DNA from 3 places in the Streptomyces sp. NPDC040405 genome. Region 1 is predicted to be linked to each of the others. Evidence: riboswitches for the same ligand, from Rfam matches in the RefSeq annotation. Region 1 holds a riboswitch; each other region holds the start of a gene.

Region 1 (6,786 bases):
CGATGTCGTCCACGCCATCGCCCGCGAGGTCGCCGCCGTGGTGCGGGACGGCGCCGAGATCGCCATCGTGATCGGCGGTGGCAACTTCTTCCGCGGGGCCGAGCTGCAGCAGCGCGGCATGGACCGGGCGCGCTCGGACTACATGGGCATGCTCGGCACCGTCATGAACTGCCTCGCCCTCCAGGACTTCCTGGAGAAGGAGGGCATCGACTCCCGCGTCCAGACCGCCATCACCATGGGCCAGGTCGCGGAGCCGTACATCCCGCTGCGCGCGGTGCGCCACCTGGAGAAGGGGCGCGTGGTGATCTTCGGCGCGGGCATGGGCATGCCGTACTTCTCCACGGACACCACCGCCGCCCAGCGCGCCCTGGAGATCGACGCCGAGGCGCTGCTCATGGGCAAGAACGGGGTGGACGGGGTCTATGACTCCGACCCCAAGCGGAACCCGGACGCGGTCAAGTTCGACGCGCTGGAGTACGGCGAGGTGATCACCCGGGACCTCAAGGTCGCCGACGCCACCGCGATCACCCTCTGCCGGGACAACAAGCTGCCGATCCTGGTTTTCGAGCTCACCGCCGAAGGAAATATCGCGCGCGCGGTGAAGGGTGAGAAGATCGGCACGCTCGTGAGCGACCGGGACTCACGGGGCTGACGGCTCGTTCGGGGGATGGACAACGGCCTGCCGGTCGGACACCGTGCAGGAGAAGACGCACGCAGGGGCGAGGCTCTGCCTACGCATAACACCAGGAGCAAGTGGTGATCGAAGAAATCCTCCTCGAGGCCGAGGAGAAGATGGAGAAGGCCGTTGTGGTCGCCAAGGAGGACTTCGCCGCGATCCGCACCGGGCGTGCGCACCCGGCGATGTTCAACAAGATCGTGGCGGACTACTACGGTGCGCTGACGCCGATCAACCAGCTCGCGTCGTTCTCGGTGCCCGAGCCGCGCATGGCTGTGATCACCCCGTTCGACAAGAGCGCCCTGCGCAACATCGAGCAGGCGATCCGCGACTCCGACCTGGGCGTCAACCCCAGCAATGACGGCAACATCATCCGAGTGGTGTTCCCCGAGCTGACCGAGCAGCGCCGCAAGGAGTTCATCAAGGTCGCCAAGGCCAAGGGCGAGGACGCGAAGATCTCGATCCGCAGCATCCGCCGCAAGGCCAAGGAGTCGATCGACAAGCTGATCAAGGACGGCGAGGTCGGCGAGGACGAGGGCCGCCGTGCCGAGAAGGAGCTCGACGACCTCACCGCGAAGTACGTCGCGCAGGTGGATGAGCTGCTCAAGCACAAGGAAGCCGAGCTGCTCGAGGTCTGATGAACGACTCTTCCTGGGGGGCCCCACCACGCGCCGGACTCTGGGGACCGACTGATCAGGGCACCTCCCCCGGCTATGGCTGGGAGGTGCCCCCTTCTTCGGCGGGTCCCGCGCACGAGGTGGCCGAAGCGGCGCAGACTCGCCCCATGCCCACCGTGCCGCACGCAGGCGGCGACCCCGGCGACGCCGTCGGCCGCGACCGGGGGGCCGCCCGGCCGGGCGGCCCCTTGTTCCGCGATGAGCGGGAACCGCGGCCCGGGCCCCGGCAGCCCTCCGGGCAGCCGCCGACGCCCCCCGGCCCCGGCTCCGAGGCCACCGGCAGCGCGCCCGGCAGCGGCGGCGGTCAGGGGACGAAGAAGAAGAGCGCGGGCCGTGATCTGCGCGCCGCGATAGGGGTGGGCGTCGGCCTCGGCGTGATCATCGTCGCCTCGCTCTTCATCTACAAGCCGGTGTTCATCGGCGTGATAGCGGTCGCCGTGGTCGTCGGGCTGTGGGAGCTGACCTCCCGGCTCGCCGAGCGGAAGGACATCCGGGTTCCCCTGGTGCCGCTCGCCGTCGGTGGCGTCGCCATGGTCGTCGCGGGCTATGTGCGCGGCGCACAGGGCGCCTGGGTGGCGGTGTCGCTCACGGCGCTCGCCGTGCTCGTGTGGCGGATGACCGAACCGCCCGACAACTACCTCAGAGATGTCACCGCGGGCGTCTTCGCCGCCTTCTACGTGCCGTTCCTCGCCACCTTCGTGGCGCTCATACTGGCCGCGCCCGACGGCCCGTGGCGGGTGCTGACCTTCCTGCTGCTGACCGTGGTGAGCGACACCGGGGCGTACGCGGTGGGCTGGCGCTTCGGCAAGCATCCGCTCGCCCCCCGCATCAGCCCCGGCAAGACCCGCGAGGGGCTGCTCGGCGCGGTGGCGTTCGCGATGGTCGTGGGGGCGCTGTGCATGCAGTACCTGATCGAGGACGGCGTGTGGTGGCAGGGGCTGCTGCTCGGCCTCGCCGTCGCGGTCAGCGCGACCCTGGGGGACCTCGGCGAATCCATGATCAAGCGTGACCTCGGCATCAAGGACATGGGCAAGCTGCTGCCCGGCCACGGCGGGATCATGGACCGGCTCGACTCGCTGCTGCCCACCGCCCCCGTGGTGTGGCTGCTGCTGGTGATCTTCGTGGGCGGCGGCTGAGCCCCGTACGCGCACCTTGTGGGCCCCGCGCCGCCCGTGGCGCGGGGCCTTCCGCATGTCTGCGACACTGGTACGGCCATGCCTAAGCCCGGAGAACTCACTTTCGCCGTGCCGCGTGGGGCCAAGAAGCCCCCGCGGCATCTCGCCGACCTCACGCCCGCCGAGCGTCGCGAGGCTGTCGCCGCCCTCGGAGAGAAGCCCTTCCGGGCCAACCAGGTGTCGCGTCACTACTTCGCCCGCTACACCGACGACCCCGCCCAGTGGACCGACATCCCGGCCACCGCGCGCGAGAAGCTCGCGGCCGGGCTGCTGCCGGACCTGATGAGCGTGGTGCGGCACATCAGCTGCGACGACGACACCACGCGTAAGACCCTGTGGCGCCTCTTCGACGGCACGCTCGTCGAGTCCGTGCTGATGCGCTACCCGGACCGGGTCACCATGTGCATCAGCTCCCAGGCGGGCTGCGGCATGAACTGTCCGTTCTGCGCCACCGGCCAGGCGGGGCTGGACCGCAACCTGTCCACCGCCGAGATCGTGCACCAGATCGTCGACGGGATGCGGGCGCTGCGGGACGGCGAGATCCCCGGTGGTCCGGCCCGGCTGTCCAACATCGTCTTCATGGGCATGGGCGAGCCGCTGGCCAACTACAACCGGGTCATCGGTGCCATCCGTCGGCTCACCGACCCCGAGCCGGACGGCCTCGGCCTGTCCCAGCGCGGTATCACCGTCTCGACCGTGGGGCTCGTCCCGGCGATGCTGCGGTTCGCCGACGAGGGCTTCAAGTGCCGTCTCGCGGTGTCCCTGCACGCGCCCGACGACGAGCTGCGCGACACCCTCGTCCCGGTCAACACCCGCTGGAAGGTGCGCGAGGTCCTGGACGCGGCGTGGGAGTACGCGGAGAAGTCCGGTCGCCGGATCTCCATCGAGTACGCGCTGATCAGGGACATCAACGACCAGGCGTGGCGCGCCGACCTGCTCGGGCGGCTGCTCAAGGGCCGCCGGGTGCACGTCAATCTCATCCCGCTCAACCCGACGCCCGGCTCCAAGTGGACGGCGTCCCGGCCCGAGGACGAGAAGGCGTTCGTGGCGGCCCTGGAGGCGCACGGGGTGCCGGTGACCGTCCGGGACACCCGCGGGCAGGAGATCGACGGGGCGTGCGGCCAGTTGGCGGCCACGGAGCGCTGACCACCGGCTGATACGGTGCCTTCGCACAAACCGTCGTACAACCATCCCGCGACGACGGACAAATGAACATTCCGACAGGGGAGCGCGACAGCGCTGAGAGTGCGGCACGGCCGCAGACCCTCCAACCTGATCCGGGTCATACCGGCGTAGGGAGTCAGCCTCACGATGAACAGCCATCTTCGGCGTGCCGTCACCGCCGCTCTCGTCGGTTCCCTCGGCACCGGAGTCCTGGCGGGCTGCGGTGGGGACGCGGCGGACGGCAAGGACTCCAAGACCGTCACCCTGGTCTCGCACGACTCGTTCGCGGCGTCCAAGGCGGTCCTCAAGGAGTTCACCCGTCAGACCGGCTACAAGGTGCGGGTGCAGGCGGGCGGTGACGCGGGGGCGGCCGTCAACCAGGCGATCCTGTCCAAGGGCCATCCGCAGGGCGATGTGTTCTTCGGCGTCGACAACACCCTCCTCTCCCGCGCGCTCGACAACGACCTGTTCACGCCGTACGAGGCGAAGGGCCTGGCCAAGGTCCCCGCGGCCTTCCAGCTCGACCGGGCGAAGCACCGCGTCACCCCGGTCGACTACGGCGACATCTGCGTCAACTACGACCGCGCCTACTTCGAGCGCAAGAAGCTCGCGCCGCCGAAGACGTTCGCCGATCTGACCAAGCCCGCGTATAAGAACCTGCTGGTCACCGAGAACGCCGCCACCTCGTCCCCCGGCCTCGCCTTCCTCCTCGGCACCGCCGCCCGCTACGGCGACCACGGCTGGCGGGACTACTGGAAGAAGCTGCGGGCCAACGGCGTCGAGGTGGTCGACGGCTGGGAGCAGGCCTACTACGACCGCTTCTCCGGCTCGGCGGGCGGCGCCAAGGGCGACAGGCCGCTCGTCGTCTCGTATGCCTCCAGCCCGCCCGCCGAGGTGGCGGACGCGAAGGCGAAGCCCGCGAAGGCCCCGACCGGGGTGGCGGACGGCACCTGCTTCCGGCAGACGGAATTCGCCGGGCTGCTGAAGGGCGCGGGCAACACCAAGGGGGGCAAGGCGCTGCTGGACTTCCTGCTGACCAAGCGCTTCCAGGAGGACGTACCGCTGAACATGTACGTCAATCCGGTGCGCGAGGACGCCGAACTGCCGGAGGTCTTCACCCGGTACGGGACCAAGGTCGCCGACTCGGCCACCCTGCCCCCGCGGAAGATCGCCAAGAACCGTGAACCCTGGGTCAAGGCATGGTCCTCGCTCGTTCTGTAGAGGCCACGGCAGAGGCCACGGCAGACGCCACGGCCCGCCGCGGCCGGTGGCGGGGCGCCGCCCCGCGGCTCGCCCTGATGGCCGTGCCGCTCGCCTTCTTCGCCGTCTTCTTCGCGTATCCGGTGGCCGCGATCGTCACCCGCGGGCTGCGCGTCGACGGCCGGTGGCAGCTGGGGCGGATACCCGAGGTGCTGGGCGATCCGTCCATCCTGCACATCCTGTGGTTCACCGGCTGGCAGGCGGCCGCCTCGACCGGGCTGACGCTGGCGGTCGCGCTGCCCGGCGCGTATGTCTTCGCCCGCTTCGCCTTCCCCGGCAAGGGGCTGCTGCGCGCCGTGGTGACCGTGCCGTTCGTACTGCCGACCGTCGTCGCCGGATCGGCGTTCCTGGGGCTGCTCGGGCGCGGCGGGCTGCTGGACGAACGGTGGGGGATACGGCTCGACACCAGCGTCTGGGCGATCCTGCTGGCCCACGTCTTCTTCAACTACGCGGTGGTGGTCCGCACCGTCGGCGGGCTGTGGGCGCAGCTCGACCCGCGCCAGGAGGAGGCCGCCCGGGTGCTCGGCGCGAGCCGCCTCGCGGCCTGGCGCCGGGTCACCCTGCCCGCGCTGGGCCCCGCCGTGGCCGCCGCCGCGCTGATGGTGTTCCTGTTCACCTTCACCTCCTTCGGCGTGATCCAGATCCTCGGCGGCCCGCGCTACGCCACCCTGGAGGTGGCCATCTACCGGCAGACCGCGCAGCTGCTCGACCTGCCCACGGCCGCGGTGCTGACCCTCGTCCAGTTCGCGGCGGTGGCGGCAGTCCTCGCCCTGCACGCCCGGACCGTGCGCCGCCGGGAGGGCGCGCTGCGGCTCGTCGACGCCGCCCGGACCGCGCGCCGCCCCCAGGGTCCGGCGCAGTGGGGGCTGCTCGCGGGGGTGCTGGCGGTCGTCGCGCTGCTGATCGTGCTGCCGCTCGCGGTGCTGGTGGAGCGCTCGCTGCATGGGCCGGACGGCTACGGATTCACGTACTACCGGGCGCTTCAGTCCGCCGCCGACAGCGGCGGCACCTTCTTCGTGGCCCCCGTGGACGCCCTCGGCAACTCGCTCCAGTACGCGGCCGTCGCCACCGTCTTCGCCCTTCTCGTCGGCGGGCTCGCCGCCGCCGCGCTCACCCGGAGGGCCGGGCGGCTCGTCCGCGGCTTCGACGCGCTGCTGATGCTGCCGCTGGGCACCTCCGCCGTCACCGTCGGCTTCGGCTTCCTCATCGCGCTCGACGAACCCCCGCTGGACCTGCGCTCCTCCTGGGTCATCGTCCCGCTCGCGCAGGCCCTGGTGGGCGTGCCCTTCGTCGTGCGCACCCTGCTGCCCGTCCTGCGGGCCGTGGACCACCGGCTGCGGGAGGCCGCCGCCGTGCTGGGCGCCTCCCCGCTGCGCGCCTGGCGCGAGGTGGACCTGCCGCTGGTGGGGCGGGCGCTGGCGGTCGCGGCGGGGTTCGCGTTCGCCGTATCGCTCGGCGAGTTCGGGGCCACGGTGTTCATCGCCCGCCCCGACCTGCTCACGCTCCCGGTGGCCGTCGCGCGCTTCCTGGGCCGCGCGGGGCAGCTCAACTACGGGCAGGCGATGGCGCTGAGCACGATCCTGATGCTGGTGTGCGCCTGCTCCCTGCTGGCCCTTGAGCGCATCCGCACCGACCGCTCGGGGGAGTTCTGAAATGGGGGAGAGCTGGATGACGCTGCTGCGACTGGACGAGGTGACGGTCCGGTACGGCCGCCGCGACGCGCTCGACGCCGTCGACCTGGACGTCGCCGAGCACGAGACCGTGTGTGTGCTGGGCCCCAGCGGCAGCGGCAAGTCCACCCTGCTGCGCGTGGTGGCCGGACTCCAGCGCGCCG
Region 2 (6,786 bases), on a different contig from region 1:
GTCCCGCGCCCTGCCGGGGCTGGAGCCTGGCCCCTCGCCGGGGCTGCGCCTCCTGCTCCCCGCTGGGGCTGAAGCCCCGCACCCCGCCAGGGCTCAAGCCCCGCACCCCGCTGGGGCTTCCCCCACGCATCCCCGCCGGGGCGGACGTGCCGCGCTCCCAGCCCCTCCGGCGTTTGAGGAGCGGGGGCCGGGGCGGGGCCCCGGTTCGGGGAGGGGCGGGGTGGGGAACAAGCCGCCGACAACGGATCGGCCGGGGGCTAGAAGACGCCGCCCTTTACCGTGATCGTGATCTCGCTTCCCTTCGGCGCCTTGTCGCCGCCCGACACCGACTGGTCCTTCACCTCGTCGCTCGGGAAAAGCAGCGGCTTGTCGACCTTCACCGTGAAGCCCGCGTCCTCCAGCTGCTGCCTCGCGTCGTCGGTGTTCTCGCCCGTGACGTCCGGGACCTCGATCATCTGCTGGCCCTTGGAGAGGGTGAGGGTCACCGTGTCGCCCTTGGCGCCCTGGGTGCCTTCGCCGGGGGACTGGGCGGCGATCGTGCCCCGGTCCTCGTCCGAGAAGGCGCGGCGCTCGGCGAATTTGACCTTGAAGCCCGCCTCGCGCAGCTCGGATCGGGCGTCGGACGGGTCGTCGCCGATGAGGTCGGGGATGTCGAGGGGCTCGCCCTTGCTGACCACGAGGTTCACGGCCGTGTCGGGGCGGCGGACGGAGTCCGGGCCGGGGGTGGTGGCGAGCACCGCGTCCTGGGGGGTCTCGTCGCTGAAGCGGCGGGTGACGGTGCCCACCCTCAGCCCCGCGTCGGCGATCTTCGCCTTGGCCTCGGTGAGCGGTCGGCCGACGACATTGGGCACCTCGGCCCGCGGCGGCCCCTGGGAGACGTGGATGGTGACGGTGCCGGTGGAGCGGATGCGCTCGCCGACGCCGGGCTTGCTGCTGATGACCTTGTTCTTGTCGACGACATCGCTGTAATCCTGGACGACCTTGACGTCCAGACCGGCGCTGTGCAGCTTCTTCTCGGCGTCCGGGCGGGTCATCTTCAGCACGGACGGGACGTTGGTGAACTGCCCGGCGCTGATGTACCAGACCCCGGCGCCGATGCCGAGGGCGAGCAGGACGGCGGCGACGATCGTCACCACTCCGCGGCGCGGCATGCGGCGGCGCTGCCGCGGCGGCTCGGGCGGGTCCTGGGGGAGCTCCAGACGGCTGGTGTGCTCCGGGGCGGCAGCGGCGGCCCCGGCGGGGCGCGGGATGACCGTCGTACGGTCTTCGGAGCCGCCGCCGAGGGCCTCCTCGTGGGCCTGCGGCGGTATGGCGTCGAGCTGTGCGTCGGTGAGGGCGGCGCGCGCGTCGCGCACCTGGCCGAGCAGGTCGACGGCGTCGGCGGGGCGCAGGGCGACCTCGCGCGCGGTGGCGGAGGCGACCAGCGCGTCCAGCTCCGGCGCGACCTCGGGCGCGGCGACGGACGGGGGCGGGACGTCCTCGTGGAGGTGCTGGTAGAGGACCTGCGCCGGGGTGCTGCCGCCGTGCGGCTTGGAGCCGGTGAGCATCTCGTAGAGGACCACGCCGCACGCGTAGACGTCGGCGCGGGTGTCGGCCGTACCGTGCTCGATCTGCTCGGGCGCGAGGTAGGACACGGTGCCCAGGACGGACCCGGTGGAGGCGCTGGTGTTGGTGTCCACCGCCCTGACCAGGCCGAAGTCGGCGACCTTGACCCGGCCGTCGTCGCCGATCAGGACGTTCTCCGGCTTCATGTCGCGGTGGACGAAGCCCGCGCGGTGGGCGGCGCCGAGGGCGGCCAGGACCGGTTCCAGGATGTCCAGCGCGGCGCGGGGCTGAAGGGCGCCGCGCTCCCGCAGGACGTCGCGCAGGGTGCACCCGGCGACGTACTCCATGGCGAGGTAGACATGCGCGCCGTCGGTGCCCTGGTCGTAGACGCCGACCACATTGGCGTGCGCGAGTCTGGCGACGGACTTGGCCTCGCGGATGAAGCGGTCCACGAAGGCGGCGTCCGAGGCGAGGCTCTGGTGCATCACCTTCAGGGCGAGGACGCGGTCGAGCCGCGTGTCGACGGCCCGGTAGACCGTCGCCATCCCGCCCACGGCGATGCGCGCCTCGACGCGGTAGCGGCCGTCGAGCACCTGCCCGACAAGGGGGTCTTGGAGCGTCGTATCCACGAGAGTGCAGTCTACGAGCCGTCACCGACACCTCGGACCGGCTGCCCCGATTTCCGATACGCACTGGGACAGAACGGTGACCTCCGTCTCAGTTGTGCGAGGCGGCGGCGAGGGCGGCCAGCTCCTCACACGCGGAGGTCCAGGCCAGGGCGGCGTACTCGGCGTGCTTGGCCTTGGCGTCGTCCGGGAGGTCGAGCGCCCGGATGCCGGTCTCGGCGAGGCGGAGGCGGGTGCCCGCGCCCTCCGGGGTGAGCGTGAACTCGACCACGGTGGACTGGCCGGGCCCGAGCGGGGCGCGATCGGGCGCGTGGGCCAGCCGGAAGCGGAAGAGGGCGTCGGGCACCGCGCGCTCGACCTGGCCGTGGAACTCCCCGTGCTCGTCCCAGCGGAAGCGGACGGTGCCGCCGGGGCGCGGGTCGATCTCGCAGCCGCCGGGGGCGTACCAGGTGCGGATGTGCTCCGGTGTGGTCAGCACCCGCCAGACGCGGTCGGCGGGGGCGGCGACGTAAATCTCACGCTCGATCCGGTCGGCCACGGTCACGGTCACGGCGACCACCTCCGCCTCCCACGGTATGCCGCCCCCGACCGCTCCGTTACGCGAACACGGCCCCGCGAACACGGGCCCCCGCGAACACGGGCCGCCCCGCTACGCGAACGCGGGCCGCTCCGGGTCGAGGGCGGCCAGCCCCTCGGCCGGGGACGACGCCTCGGCGAAGTGGCGGCGGGGGATACGGCCCGCCCGGTGCGCGAGCCGCCCCGCGGCCACCGCGTGCCGCATCGCCCCGGCCATCAGCACCGGCTCCTGGGCCCGCGTCACGGCCGAGGCCAGCATGACCGCCGCGCAGCCCAGCTCCATGGCCAGCGCGGCGTCGGAGGCCGTGCCCGCGCCCGCGTCGAGGATGACCGGAACCTCGGCGCGCTCGGTGATCAGCTGGAAGTTGTGCGGATTGCGGATGCCGAGGCCGGAGCCGATGGGCGAGCCCAGCGGCATGATCGCGGCGCAGCCGACGTCCTCCAGCTTCCGGGCCAGCACCGGATCGTCGTTGGTGTACGGCAGGACCGTGAAGCCGTCGTCCACCAGGGTCTCGGCGGCGTCCAGCGTCTCGATGGGGTCGGGGAGCAGCGTGCGCTCGTCGGCGACGACCTCCAGCTTCACCCAGTCCGTGCCCAGGGCCTCGCGGGCGAGCCGGGCGGTCAGCACGGCCTCCCCGGCGGTGAAGCAGCCCGCGGTGTTGGGCAGCGGGCGGATGCCGTGCCGGTGCAGTACGGACAGCACCGAGCCCTGCACCGTGGGGTCCAGGCGGCGCATCGCGACCGTGGTCAGCTCGGTGCCGGAGGCGATCAGCGAGCGCTCCATGACGTCCAGGCTGGGCGCGCCGCCGGTCCCCATGATCAGGCGGGAGCCGAAGGACGTACCGGCGATGGTGAGCGGATCGGCGGCGCCGGTGTGGGCCTGATCCAGCGTCGTGGGGTGCGTCATGGGGGTCAGCCTCCCTGGACCGCGGTGAGGACCTCGACGCGATCGCCGTCGCCGAGCGGGGTCGCGGGCCACTGGCCGCGCGGGACGACCGTCTCGTTGACGGCCGCGGCGACGCCCGAGGGCGCCTTGGTGAGGGTCGCGACGACCCCGTCGAGGGTGGTGCCGCCGGGCAGCTCGCGGGGCTCGCCGTTCACGGTGACGGTCAGGGTGACGCTCATGCGGTGTGCTCCTGTACTGCGTGCTCGGGAGTCCGGGTGGCCGTGAAGCGGCGCGGGGAGAAGGGCCGCGCCTCGGGCGGGAGTTCGCCGCCGTAAAGCGCCTCGGCCATGGCGTCGCCGGTGATCGGGGTGAGCAGGACGCCGTTGCGGTAGTGGCCGGTGGCCAGATGGAGGCCCGGCAGCTCGGTCGGGCCGAGCAGCGGGGCGTTGTCGGGGGAGCCGGGGCGCAGCCCGGCGCGGGTCTCGACGAGCGGCAGTTCGGTGATGCCGGGCACCAGTTCGTGCGCGTCGCGCAGCAGCTCGTACACCCCGCCCGCGGTGACCGTGGTGTCCCAGCCCATCTCCTCCGTGGTCGCGCCGACGACCAGCTCGCCGTTCTCGCGCGGGACGAGGTAGACGTGCCCGCCGCGCACCACGGCCCGCACGGTCCGGGACAGGAAGGGCGCGTACGGGCCGGGTACGGACAGCCGCAGGACCTGGCCCTTGACGGGGCGTATGGGCGGCAGGACCTCCTCGGGGACGCCCGGGAGCCGCCCGCTGAGGCTGCCCGCGGCCAGTACGGTCTGCTCGGCGGTCAGCCGGGTGCGCGAACCGTCGGCCAGCTCGGCCCCGGTGGCCCGGCCGCCGTCGCCGCTCAGCAGCAGCCGCTCCGCGCGGACGCGGTGAACGGCCACCCCGGCGCGCTCGCACGCCGTCAGCAGCGCCGCCGCCAGCCGCCGCGGGTCCACCTGGTGGTCGCCGTCGACGCGCAGGCCCCCGCGTACGCCCGGCGCGAGCATCGGTTCCAGGCGCCTGCATTCGCGCCCCGTCAGCCACTGCGCGTCCAGCCCGAGCCGCAGCTGGAAGGCGTGCAGCTCCCGCAGATGGGCGCGGTCGTCCGCGTCGAGCGCGACGGAGAGCGTGCCGCAGGTGCGAAAGCCCAGGTCATGGCCGCTCGCCTCGTCCAGCTCCGCCACGAAGGACGGATAGCGGCGCGCCGAGGCCAGGTTCAGCCCGAGCAGGGTCTGCTCGCCGTAGTGCAGCTCGGTGACGGCCGCCAGCATCCCGGCCGCGACCTGCGCGGCCCCGCCGCCGGGCGCCGGGTCGGCGACGGCGGTGCGCAGGCCGCGCTGGGCCGCCCGCCAGGCCGTGACGAGGCCGATGATCCCGCCGCCGATGACCAGGACGTCGTACGGGCCGTCGTCGGTGGGTACTTCACGTGGGGTGTGCATGGGCTGGTCGCCCCCTCCCTTCGCCGGCATGACCCGGATCAGGTTCGTACGGTCGGAGGCCGCGCCAGCCTCCCTCTCAGCCCGGTGCGCCCGGGCTCCCGCGAGTGCTCTGTCCCGCCACCCTAGTACGCGCCCCGAATCGCCCGGAAGGGAGCGCCCCGCGCGGGGCCGGGCACCGGGGGCCCCGCGCCCCGATACGACAGGGCGTCCGGCCCGCCGGGCTGTGCCCGAGATCTCGTCGTGCGCTCTCCGGTCCGCCCCACCTGCCGCAATACAGTGATCGTGTGAGCGATGAGACGACGAAGACGATGGCGTCCTCGGCGGGTGGCGGTGCACAGCGGGTGGTGATCGTCGGCGCGGGCATGGCGGGGGTGCAGACCGCGGTCGCGCTGCGTGAGCAGGGCTGGACCGGGGAGATCCTGCTGCTGGGCGCGGAGCCCCACCAGCCGTACGACCGGCCGCCGCTGTCCAAGGCCGTACTGCTGGGCAAGGCCGAGGGGTCCGCGTTCGACGTGGACTTCGCCGCACTCGGCATCGGGCTGCGCCTCGGCGTTCCCGTGACCGGGCTGGACACGGCCGGGCGGACGGTCGAGACGGGGTCCGGGCCGATCCCGTACGACGTCCTGGTGATCGCCACCGGCGCCGAGCCGATCGCCCTGCCCGGCAGCGAGGGCGTACCGGGAGTCCACCTCCTGCGCACGCTGGACGACGCCGAACGACTGCGCCCGGTGCTCGCCGGGCAGCAGGAGATCGTGGTGGTCGGGGCGGGCTGGATCGGCGCGGAGTTCGCCACCGCGGCCCGCGAGGCGGGCTGCGCGGTGACCGTCGTGGAGGCCGCGGACCGGCCGCTGGCGGGCGCCCTCCCGGCGGAGGTCGCCGCCCACATGACCGGCTGGTACGCGGAGTTCGGCGCCACCCTGGTCACCGGCGCCCGGGTGACCGCGCTCGACCCGAGCGGGCTCCAGCTCGGCGACGGCACCCGGCTGCGGGCCGGTGCCGTGGTCGTCGGCATCGGCGCCCGGCCCGCGACCGGCTGGCTGGCCGGTTCGGGCGTCGAACTCGCCGAGGACCGGTCCGTCGCCGCCGACGAGGGGCTGCGTACCTCGGTGCCGGACGTGTACGCCGTCGGCGACTGCGCGTCCTTCCCCTCCGCCCGCTACGGGACCCGGCTGCTGGTCCACCACTGGGACAACGCGCTCCAGGGGCCGCGGACGGTCGCCGCCAATGTGGTGGGCAGCCGGACCGCGCACTTCCCCGGCCAGGTCTACGACCCGGTGCCCTACTTCTGGTCCGAGCAGTTCGGGCGGTTCGTGCAGTACGTCGGACACCACTCGGACGCCGACGAACTGGTCTGGCGGGGCGACCCGGACGGCGCCGCCTGGTCGGTGTGCTGGCTGCGGGACGGGGCCCTGGTCGCCCTGCTGGCGGTCGGCCGTCCGCGCGATCTGGCCCAGGGCCGCAAGCTGATCGAACGCGGCGCCCGGCTGGACCGGACCCGGGCCACGGATCCGTCGGTGCCGCTGAAGTCGGCCGTTCTGTGACCCCTCGGCACCCCCGGTGAGCAGGGGCGCGGGGCCCGGCGGGACCGGCGGGCCCCGCGCCCGGCGGCCCGCACGGCCGGCGCCCGGCTACCCACTGTCAGTCCCAGATGGCAGGCTTGTTCCGTGACCGAGATTGACGCAAAGATCGATGCTCTCGTACCC
Region 3 (6,786 bases), on a different contig from region 1:
CACAGATCGTCATCTGCAACACCTGGTCCGAACTCACCCCCTGCAACAGCCACTTCCGCGAAATCGCCGACCATGTGAAGCGGGGGGTGTGGGAGTCCGGCGGGGTGCCGCTGGAGCTTCCGGTGCCGTCGCTGGGGGAGACCCTGCTGCGCCCGACCGCGATGTTCTTCCGGGACCTCGCCGCGATGGTGACCGAGGAACTCATCCGGGCCAACCCCGTCGACGGGGTGATCCTGCTCGGCGGCTGCGACAAGACCGTACCGTCCCTGCTCCTGGGGGCCGCTTCGGTCGATCTGCCCACCCTGATGGTCACCGGCGGCCCCATGCTGAACGGCTCGTGGAAGGGGCGCCCGCTGGGCTGCGGCACCGGGGTCTGGGAGCTGAGCGAGGAGGTACGGGCGGGCCGGATGGACGCTTCCGAACTGCGCCGGGCCGAGTCGGCGATGATCCGCAGCCGGGGCCACTGCAACACCATGGGCACGGCGTCCACCATGGCGTGCGCCGCCGAGGCGCTGGGCATGACCCTGCCCGGCAACGCGGGGCTCCCCGCGCCCGACAGCCGACTGCTGGAGCTGTCCCACGCGGCGGGCAACCGCATCGTCGACATGGTGCGCGAGGACCTGCGGCCCAGCGCGGTCCTGACCGCCCAGGCGCTGCGGAACGCGGTGCGCGCGGTGGCCGCCATCGGCGGCTCCACCAACGCGGTCGTCCATCTGCTGGCCCTCGCCCGCCGGGTCGGGGCGGACTTCGGCCTGGACGACATCGACCGCGCGGGCCGCGGCATCCCCCTGCTCGCCGATGTGCAGCCCGCCGGATCCCACCTCATGGAGGACTTCCACCGCGCCGGTGGTCTGGACGCCGTCCTCGGGGAGATCAGGGACCAGCTGGAACCGGCCGTCACCATCACCGGCCGCCCCCTGACCGAGCAGCTGTCCGGCCGGTCCAGCGCCGATCTCACCGTCATCCGCACCGCGGAGGACCCGATCGCCCATCACGCGGGGCTCGCCGTGCTCCGCGGCAACCTCTGCCCCGACGGAGCCGTCATCAAGCCCGCCGCCGCGACACCGGAGCTGCTGCGCCACCGGGGCCGCGCCGTGGTGTTCGACGGCATCGAGGACTTCCGGACCCGGATCGACGACCCGGAACTCGCTGTCGACGCGGCCGATGTGCTGGTCCTGCGCGGCTGCGGGCCGCGCGGCTACCCCGGCATGCCCGAGGTGGGGAACATGCCCCTGCCGCCCGCCGTGCTGCGGTCCGGAGTGCGGGACATGGTGCGGATCAGCGACGCCCGGATGAGCGGAACCGCCTTCGGCACCGTCGTCCTGCACATCGCGCCCGAGTCGGCGGCGGGCGGACCGCTGGGGCTGGTGCGGACCGGCGACTGGATAGAACTGGACGTCGAGCGGCGGCTGTTGAGGCTGGACGTACCGGAGGAGGAACTCGCCGCCCGGCAACCGGTCACCGCCGCCGCGCCACCGGCCACCGGCGGATGGGAGCAGATCTACCGCGACCATGTCGAACAGGCCGACCGCGGCGCGGGCCTCGACTTCCTCTCCGGCACCCGCGGATCGTTCGTCGCCAGGGAATCGCATTGAGCACACAGCGGGATCACAGGAACGACCCAGGCCCGGGAAAGGTTCACCGCTTACCCTCCGGTCATGCCCACGACACGCTCCATGGATGAGGCCCTGGCGCAGACCGCCGTACGCGCCCTGATCTCCCAGGCGGAGCTGACCCCCAAACCGGGCCTCGCGGACACCCGCGACATCCAGGCCCGCGCCACCGGTACCGATCTGCTCGCGCTGCGCTGGTCGGCGAAGTCGCTGGCGCCCGGGTTCGCGGCCATGGCGGCCGCCGCCCGCCGCCCCGGCGAGCCGACCCGGGCGCTCCGTGAGGAGCTGGGCGGCATCGGCCGCTGCGCCGAGTGGACCATGGCGCGGGCCGGTGGCGGCCCGGTCACCGGCCGGTTGCACCATGGGGCGCTGTGGGTGCTGGGGCTGCTGGTGGCGGCCGCCGCGCTGGAACCCGGCGCCGCCCCCCGGGAACTGACCGCCGCCGCCCGGCAGCTCGCGGCCCACGCCGACCGCGGTGCCCCGCGCAAGCCCTCGGCGGGCTCACAGGTGTCCGCCACCTACGGCGCGGCGGGCGCGCGCGGCGAGGCCCGGGCCGCCTTTCCGCACGTACGCCGCGCCCTGGACGCCCTGGCCACGGCGCGGGCCGCGGGCGCCACCGAGACACAGGCCCGGCTCGACGCGCTGCTCACCGTGATGAGCACCCTCCAGGACACCGGGCCGCTGTACCGGGCCGGGCCGCCCGCCCTCCGGCGGGTGCAGGACGGGGCCCGCGGTGTGCTGGAGGCGGGCGGCACCGCGACGGCCCCGGGCGCCGCCGCCCTCGCCACCCTCGACGCCGAGCTGCGCGACATGGGCATCGCACCCCGCGGCAGCGCCGCGGTGCTGGCCGGGGCGCTCTTCCTGGACGCGCTCCCGGCCCGGCCCCGCCCCCCGGGCCGGGCCCACGGAGCGAGGGGTTAGCCTGGGGTCGCTCCACACCGGACACGGGGTGCCCCGCACGGGGCTGAGATCACACCCGTCGAACCTGAACCAGTTAGCACTGGCGGAGGGATGTCATCGATGCGCATGCCGCATGCTGCCACCGACCCGGCGACGACCGGCGCGGAATCCGTCTTCGACGGGCGGATGCCCGCCGCGCCCGGCGATCTGCGCGTCGAGGCGCGCGGTATCGCGCCGGTTCCGGAGAGCCACCGCTACGGCGGGCCGGGGCGCCTGTTCACCGTGTGGTTCGCCCCGAACCTGACCATGACCGGCGTGTTCACCGGCACCGTCGGCATCTCGCTCGGGCTGGACTTCGCCACCGCGCTGGCCGCCGTCGTCCTGGGCACCCTCATCGGTGCCGTACCCACCGCGTACCTCGGCACCTGGGGCAGTCTGACCGGGGCGGGCCAGCTGCCCCTGGCGCGGCTGGCGTTCGGCCGGGGCGTCGCCGTGCCCGGCGTACTGCAGTGGCTGTCCTCGGTCGCCTGGGACGCGCTCATCGGCCTGTTCGGCGGTGATGCGCTGGCCCGGCTGTGCGGCCTGCCGTTCTGGCTGGGCGTGCTGCTCATGATGGCCGCCCAAGGGGCGCTCGGGGTGCTGGGCTACGAGGCCATCCACCGGATGCAGAAGCTGATGACCTTCGTCCTCGCCGCCGCGTTCGCTGCCCTGGCCGTCAAGCTGCTGGACGGTGTCGACCCCGCGACCACCGGGTTCGCCCACGGCGGCGACCGCATCGGCGCCTTCGTCCTGACCAGCACGATCGCGCTGAGCCTGGCGCTGTCGTGGGCGCCGTACGCCAGCGACTTCAGCCGCTATCTGCCCCGCGCCACCTCCCGGCCCAGCATGTTCTGGTGCACTCTGCTCGGCGTCACCGTGTCCTTCGTGGCCGTCCAGGCGCTCGGGCTGTGGGGTGCCTCCGTCTTCACCGACCAGACCGCGAGCGGCGTCGACGCGGCCCTGGGGGGCGGGGCGCTCGGCGCGTTCGGGCTGCTGGCCGTGGCGCTCGCCGCCCTGTGCAGCAACGCCATGAACGACTACAGCGGCTCGCTGGCCCTGCAGACCGCGGGTGTCCGCATCCCCCGCCCGCTGGCCGCCGCCCTCGCCGCCGTGCTCGGTTTCCCGTTGGTGCTGTGGATGCACGCCGCCGACACCACCGCGCGCTTCCAGAATGTGCTGCTGTTCGTCGGCTACTGGATTCCGGGCTTCGTCGCCGTCGTGGCCGTCGACTGGTTCGCCCGCGCCCGGGCCCGGGGCGGCGCGCCGGTCGACCTGGCCGCCGAGAGCGCCCGCCCGCAGCCGTGGTGGCCCGCCCTGCTGGCGTTCGCCGCCGCCTTCGCCGCGGCGGTGCCGTTCATGGACACCAGCCTGTACACGGGCCCGGTGGCCGCCGCGCTGCACGGCGCCGACCTCGCCTACTACGCCGCCTTCCTCGCGGCGCTCCTCGTCTACGCCCCGCTCAGGCTCCGCCGCCGTACCGTTCGCTGAGGTCGCGCTTCGTCGATATCCGCACGTCACACGGCATCCGGTGACCGAGACCCGCGGTGTGCGTGGCACCCTGGGCTCTCGTACCAGCCCGCACCACCCGAGGAGACGTGCCACGTGCCGCAGAACCAGCCAGCGGAGTCCATCGCCGCCCCGGCGGTGCTCGCCGAGGAACGCAGACTCCACAAGGACCTCGGCTTCTGGGGCCTGACGGCGATCGGGTTCTCCAACATCCTCGGCTCCGGCTGGCTGTTCGCGGCCCTGTACGCCGCCCAGACCGCCGGACCCGCCGCGCTGCTGTCCTGGATCGCCGCGGGCGCGCTGTGCGCCCTGATCGCCCTGGTCATGGTGGAACTGGGCGCCACCCGCCCGGAGGGCGGCGGCACCGTGCGGTGGCCGCTGTACGCGAGCGGGCGGCTGGTCGGCACGATGGTCGGCTGGTCCGTCGTGCTCTCCGTCGGCGGTACGGCCGCGGAGATCAGCGCCATCATGCAGTACGCCGCGCACTATCTGCCGGGGATCTACGACGGCGGCAGCCTCACCCTCGCGGGCCTCGGCGTGGCCGTCGGGCTGAGCGTCGTGCTGACCGCGCTCAACTGGTTCGCCGTGCGGATATTCGCCCGGCTGAACAACCTGGTGTCCGTCTTCAAGGTCATCGTCCCCGTGGTCACGATCGTCGCGCTGTTCCTGTCGGGCACCCACTCCGGGCGCCTCACCGAACACGGCGGTTTCGCACCGTACGGCTACGCCGCCTGCCTCACCGCCCTCGCCGGGGGCGGCATCGTGTACTCCGTCAACGGGTTCCAGGCCCCGCTGGACTTCTCCGGTGAGGCCCGCAATCCGCGCCGTTCCGTACCGGCCGCGGTGCTCACCGGGATCGGCCTCGCCGTGCTGGTCTACCTCGGGCTCCAGCTGGCGTTCCTGTACACGGTGCCCGACTCCGCGCTGGGCCACGGCTGGCAGGGAGTCAACTTCGAGTCGCCGTTCGGTCAGCTCGCCCTCATCCTCAATCTGCACTGGCTGGCCACGCTGCTGTACGCCGACGCCGTGATCTCCCCGGGCGGTTCCGCCTACGTCGGCGTGGCGATCAACGCCCGGCACACCTACGCCCTGGCCAAGAACGGCCTGCTGCCGCGCTTCTTCATGCGCATCGACCCCCGCTCCGGCATGGCGCACCGCGCGCTGCTGCTCAACCTCGCGGTCATCGTCATCTTCATGCTGCCGTTCGGTGGCTGGCAGGACATCGTGAGCGTGATGGGGGACATGTATCTGCTCATCTACGCGGCCTCGGCGGTGGCCGTCGCGGTGTTCCGGGCGCACGACCGGGAGCGGGGAGTGCCCCGGGCGGACGGGCAGGTGCCGGGTGTGCGCTGGATCGCGCCCCTCAGCTTCGTCGTGGCCAGCGAGTTCGTGTTCTGGTCCGGCTGGCACGATCTGCGGCTCGCGCTGCCGCTCGTCCTGGTGGGGGTGCCGCTGTTCCTGCTCCAGCGGCGTGGCGCCGGGGGCCTTCCCGCCCTCGGTGAGCTGCGGCACGGCGCCTGGCTGGTGTTCCACCTCGCCGCGCTGACCCTGCTGTCGTGGCTCGGCAGCTTCGGCGGTTCCGGCCGGCTCCCGGCGCCGTACGACACGGTCGCGGTGGGCGCGCTCGCGCTCGGAGTGTTCGCGTGGGCGGTGCGCTCGGGCGCCGCCCACCTCAGGACGGGCGCCGCGGACGCGCCGCCCACCGCCCCCGCGGTCTGAGCCCCTCAAATCCGTACGGGCGCTGCCGCACGCGCCGCCGGAAATACCCTGGCGCGGTGGTGCTCCTTCGTCGGATGATCGAAAGCCCACCGGCCGTGCACGACCCACCGCATACGGAGGATGAGACGCGATGAGTGTTCGGAGTGCGCGCCCCCTGCCCGAGAGCACACCCGCCGCGAAGGGAGTGGACGCGCGCGGCGTCGGCGCGTTCCTCGACGCGCTGGAGGCGGCGCCCGGCATCGAGCCGCACAGCCTGATGATCGTGCGCCATGGACATCTGGTCGCCTCCGGCTGGTGGGCTCCGTACACCCCGGACCGGCCGCATCTGCTCTACTCGATCAGCAAGAGCTTCACCTCGACGGCGGCCGGATTCGCGGTGGCCGAGGGACTGATGAGCCTCGACGACCCGGTGCTCTCCTACTTCCCCGAGTTCGAGGGCGACATCACCGACCCGCGCAGCCGGGCCATGCTCGTCCGGCACGTCGCGGCCATGGCCAGCGGGCATCTGACCGAGACCCGGGAGCATGCGTTCTCCCGCGACCGGGACGAGCCCGTGCGCGGGTTCCTGCTGACTCCGCCGGACCGCGACCCCGGCACCGTCTTCGCGTACAACCAGCCCGCCACGTACAGCCTCGCCGCGATCGTCCAGCGCGTGACCGGGCAGTCGCTCACCGACTATCTGCGGCCACGGCTGTTCGACCCGCTGGGGATCGGTGAGACGGCGTGGATCCAGCGCCCGCCCGGCCGCGACCTCGGGTTCAGCGGCATGTACGCCACCACGGACGCCCTCGCCCGGCTGGGCCTGCTGTACCTCGGCGACGGCGTCTGGGAGGGGCGCCGGCTGCTGCCCGCCTCCTGGGTGGCCGAGGCGACCCGGGCGCAGATCACCAACGCCGACGGCACCGCCGAGGGCGCGAAGTCCGACTGGCAGCAGGGATACGGGTTCCAGTTCTGGCGGTCCCGCCACGGCTACCGCGGCGACGGGGCCTACGGACAGTTCTGCCTGGTG

The links. Region 1 has a riboswitch for thiamine pyrophosphate ahead of ACZ59A_RS13790 (thiamine ABC transporter substrate-binding protein). Riboswitches for the same ligand answer to the same signal wherever they lie in the genome.
Region 2: it holds a riboswitch for thiamine pyrophosphate, as region 1 does, so the genes downstream of both, thiO (glycine oxidase ThiO) here and ACZ59A_RS13790 (thiamine ABC transporter substrate-binding protein) in region 1, are expected to answer to the same signal.
Region 3: it holds a riboswitch for thiamine pyrophosphate, as region 1 does, so the genes downstream of both, ACZ59A_RS16200 (purine-cytosine permease family protein) here and ACZ59A_RS13790 (thiamine ABC transporter substrate-binding protein) in region 1, are expected to answer to the same signal.

What each region holds. Positions count from the first base shown of each region.
Region 1 is NZ_JBVIVI010000002.1:1,441,407-1,448,192, forward strand. Features, by position in the region: gene pyrH (UMP kinase) at 1-652, shown strand, start outside; gene frr (ribosome recycling factor) at 757-1,314, shown strand; gene ACZ59A_RS13780 (phosphatidate cytidylyltransferase) at 1,314-2,489, shown strand; gene rlmN (dual-specificity RNA methyltransferase RlmN) at 2,568-3,674, shown strand; TPP riboswitch at 3,741-3,844, shown strand; gene ACZ59A_RS13790 (thiamine ABC transporter substrate-binding protein) at 3,840-4,913, shown strand; gene ACZ59A_RS13795 (ABC transporter permease) at 4,991-6,604, shown strand; gene ACZ59A_RS13800 (ABC transporter ATP-binding protein) at 6,621-6,786, shown strand, end outside.
Region 2 is NZ_JBVIVI010000001.1:377,670-384,455, reverse strand. Features, by position in the region: gene pknB (Stk1 family PASTA domain-containing Ser/Thr kinase) at 258-2,174, opposite strand; gene ACZ59A_RS01770 (SRPBCC domain-containing protein) at 2,263-2,721, opposite strand; gene ACZ59A_RS01765 (thiazole synthase) at 2,821-3,654, opposite strand; gene thiS (sulfur carrier protein ThiS) at 3,660-3,872, opposite strand; gene thiO (glycine oxidase ThiO) at 3,869-5,083, opposite strand; TPP riboswitch at 5,082-5,195, opposite strand; gene ACZ59A_RS01750 (NAD(P)/FAD-dependent oxidoreductase) at 5,392-6,624, shown strand; gene ACZ59A_RS01745 (Rv2175c family DNA-binding protein) at 6,748-6,786, shown strand, end outside.
Region 3 is NZ_JBVIVI010000003.1:585,260-592,045, forward strand. Features, by position in the region: gene ACZ59A_RS16190 (IlvD/Edd family dehydratase) at 1-1,595, shown strand, start outside; gene ACZ59A_RS16195 (triphosphoribosyl-dephospho-CoA synthase) at 1,659-2,534, shown strand; TPP riboswitch at 2,549-2,642, shown strand; gene ACZ59A_RS16200 (purine-cytosine permease family protein) at 2,640-4,040, shown strand; gene ACZ59A_RS16205 (APC family permease) at 4,155-5,777, shown strand; gene ACZ59A_RS16210 (serine hydrolase domain-containing protein) at 5,908-6,786, shown strand, end outside.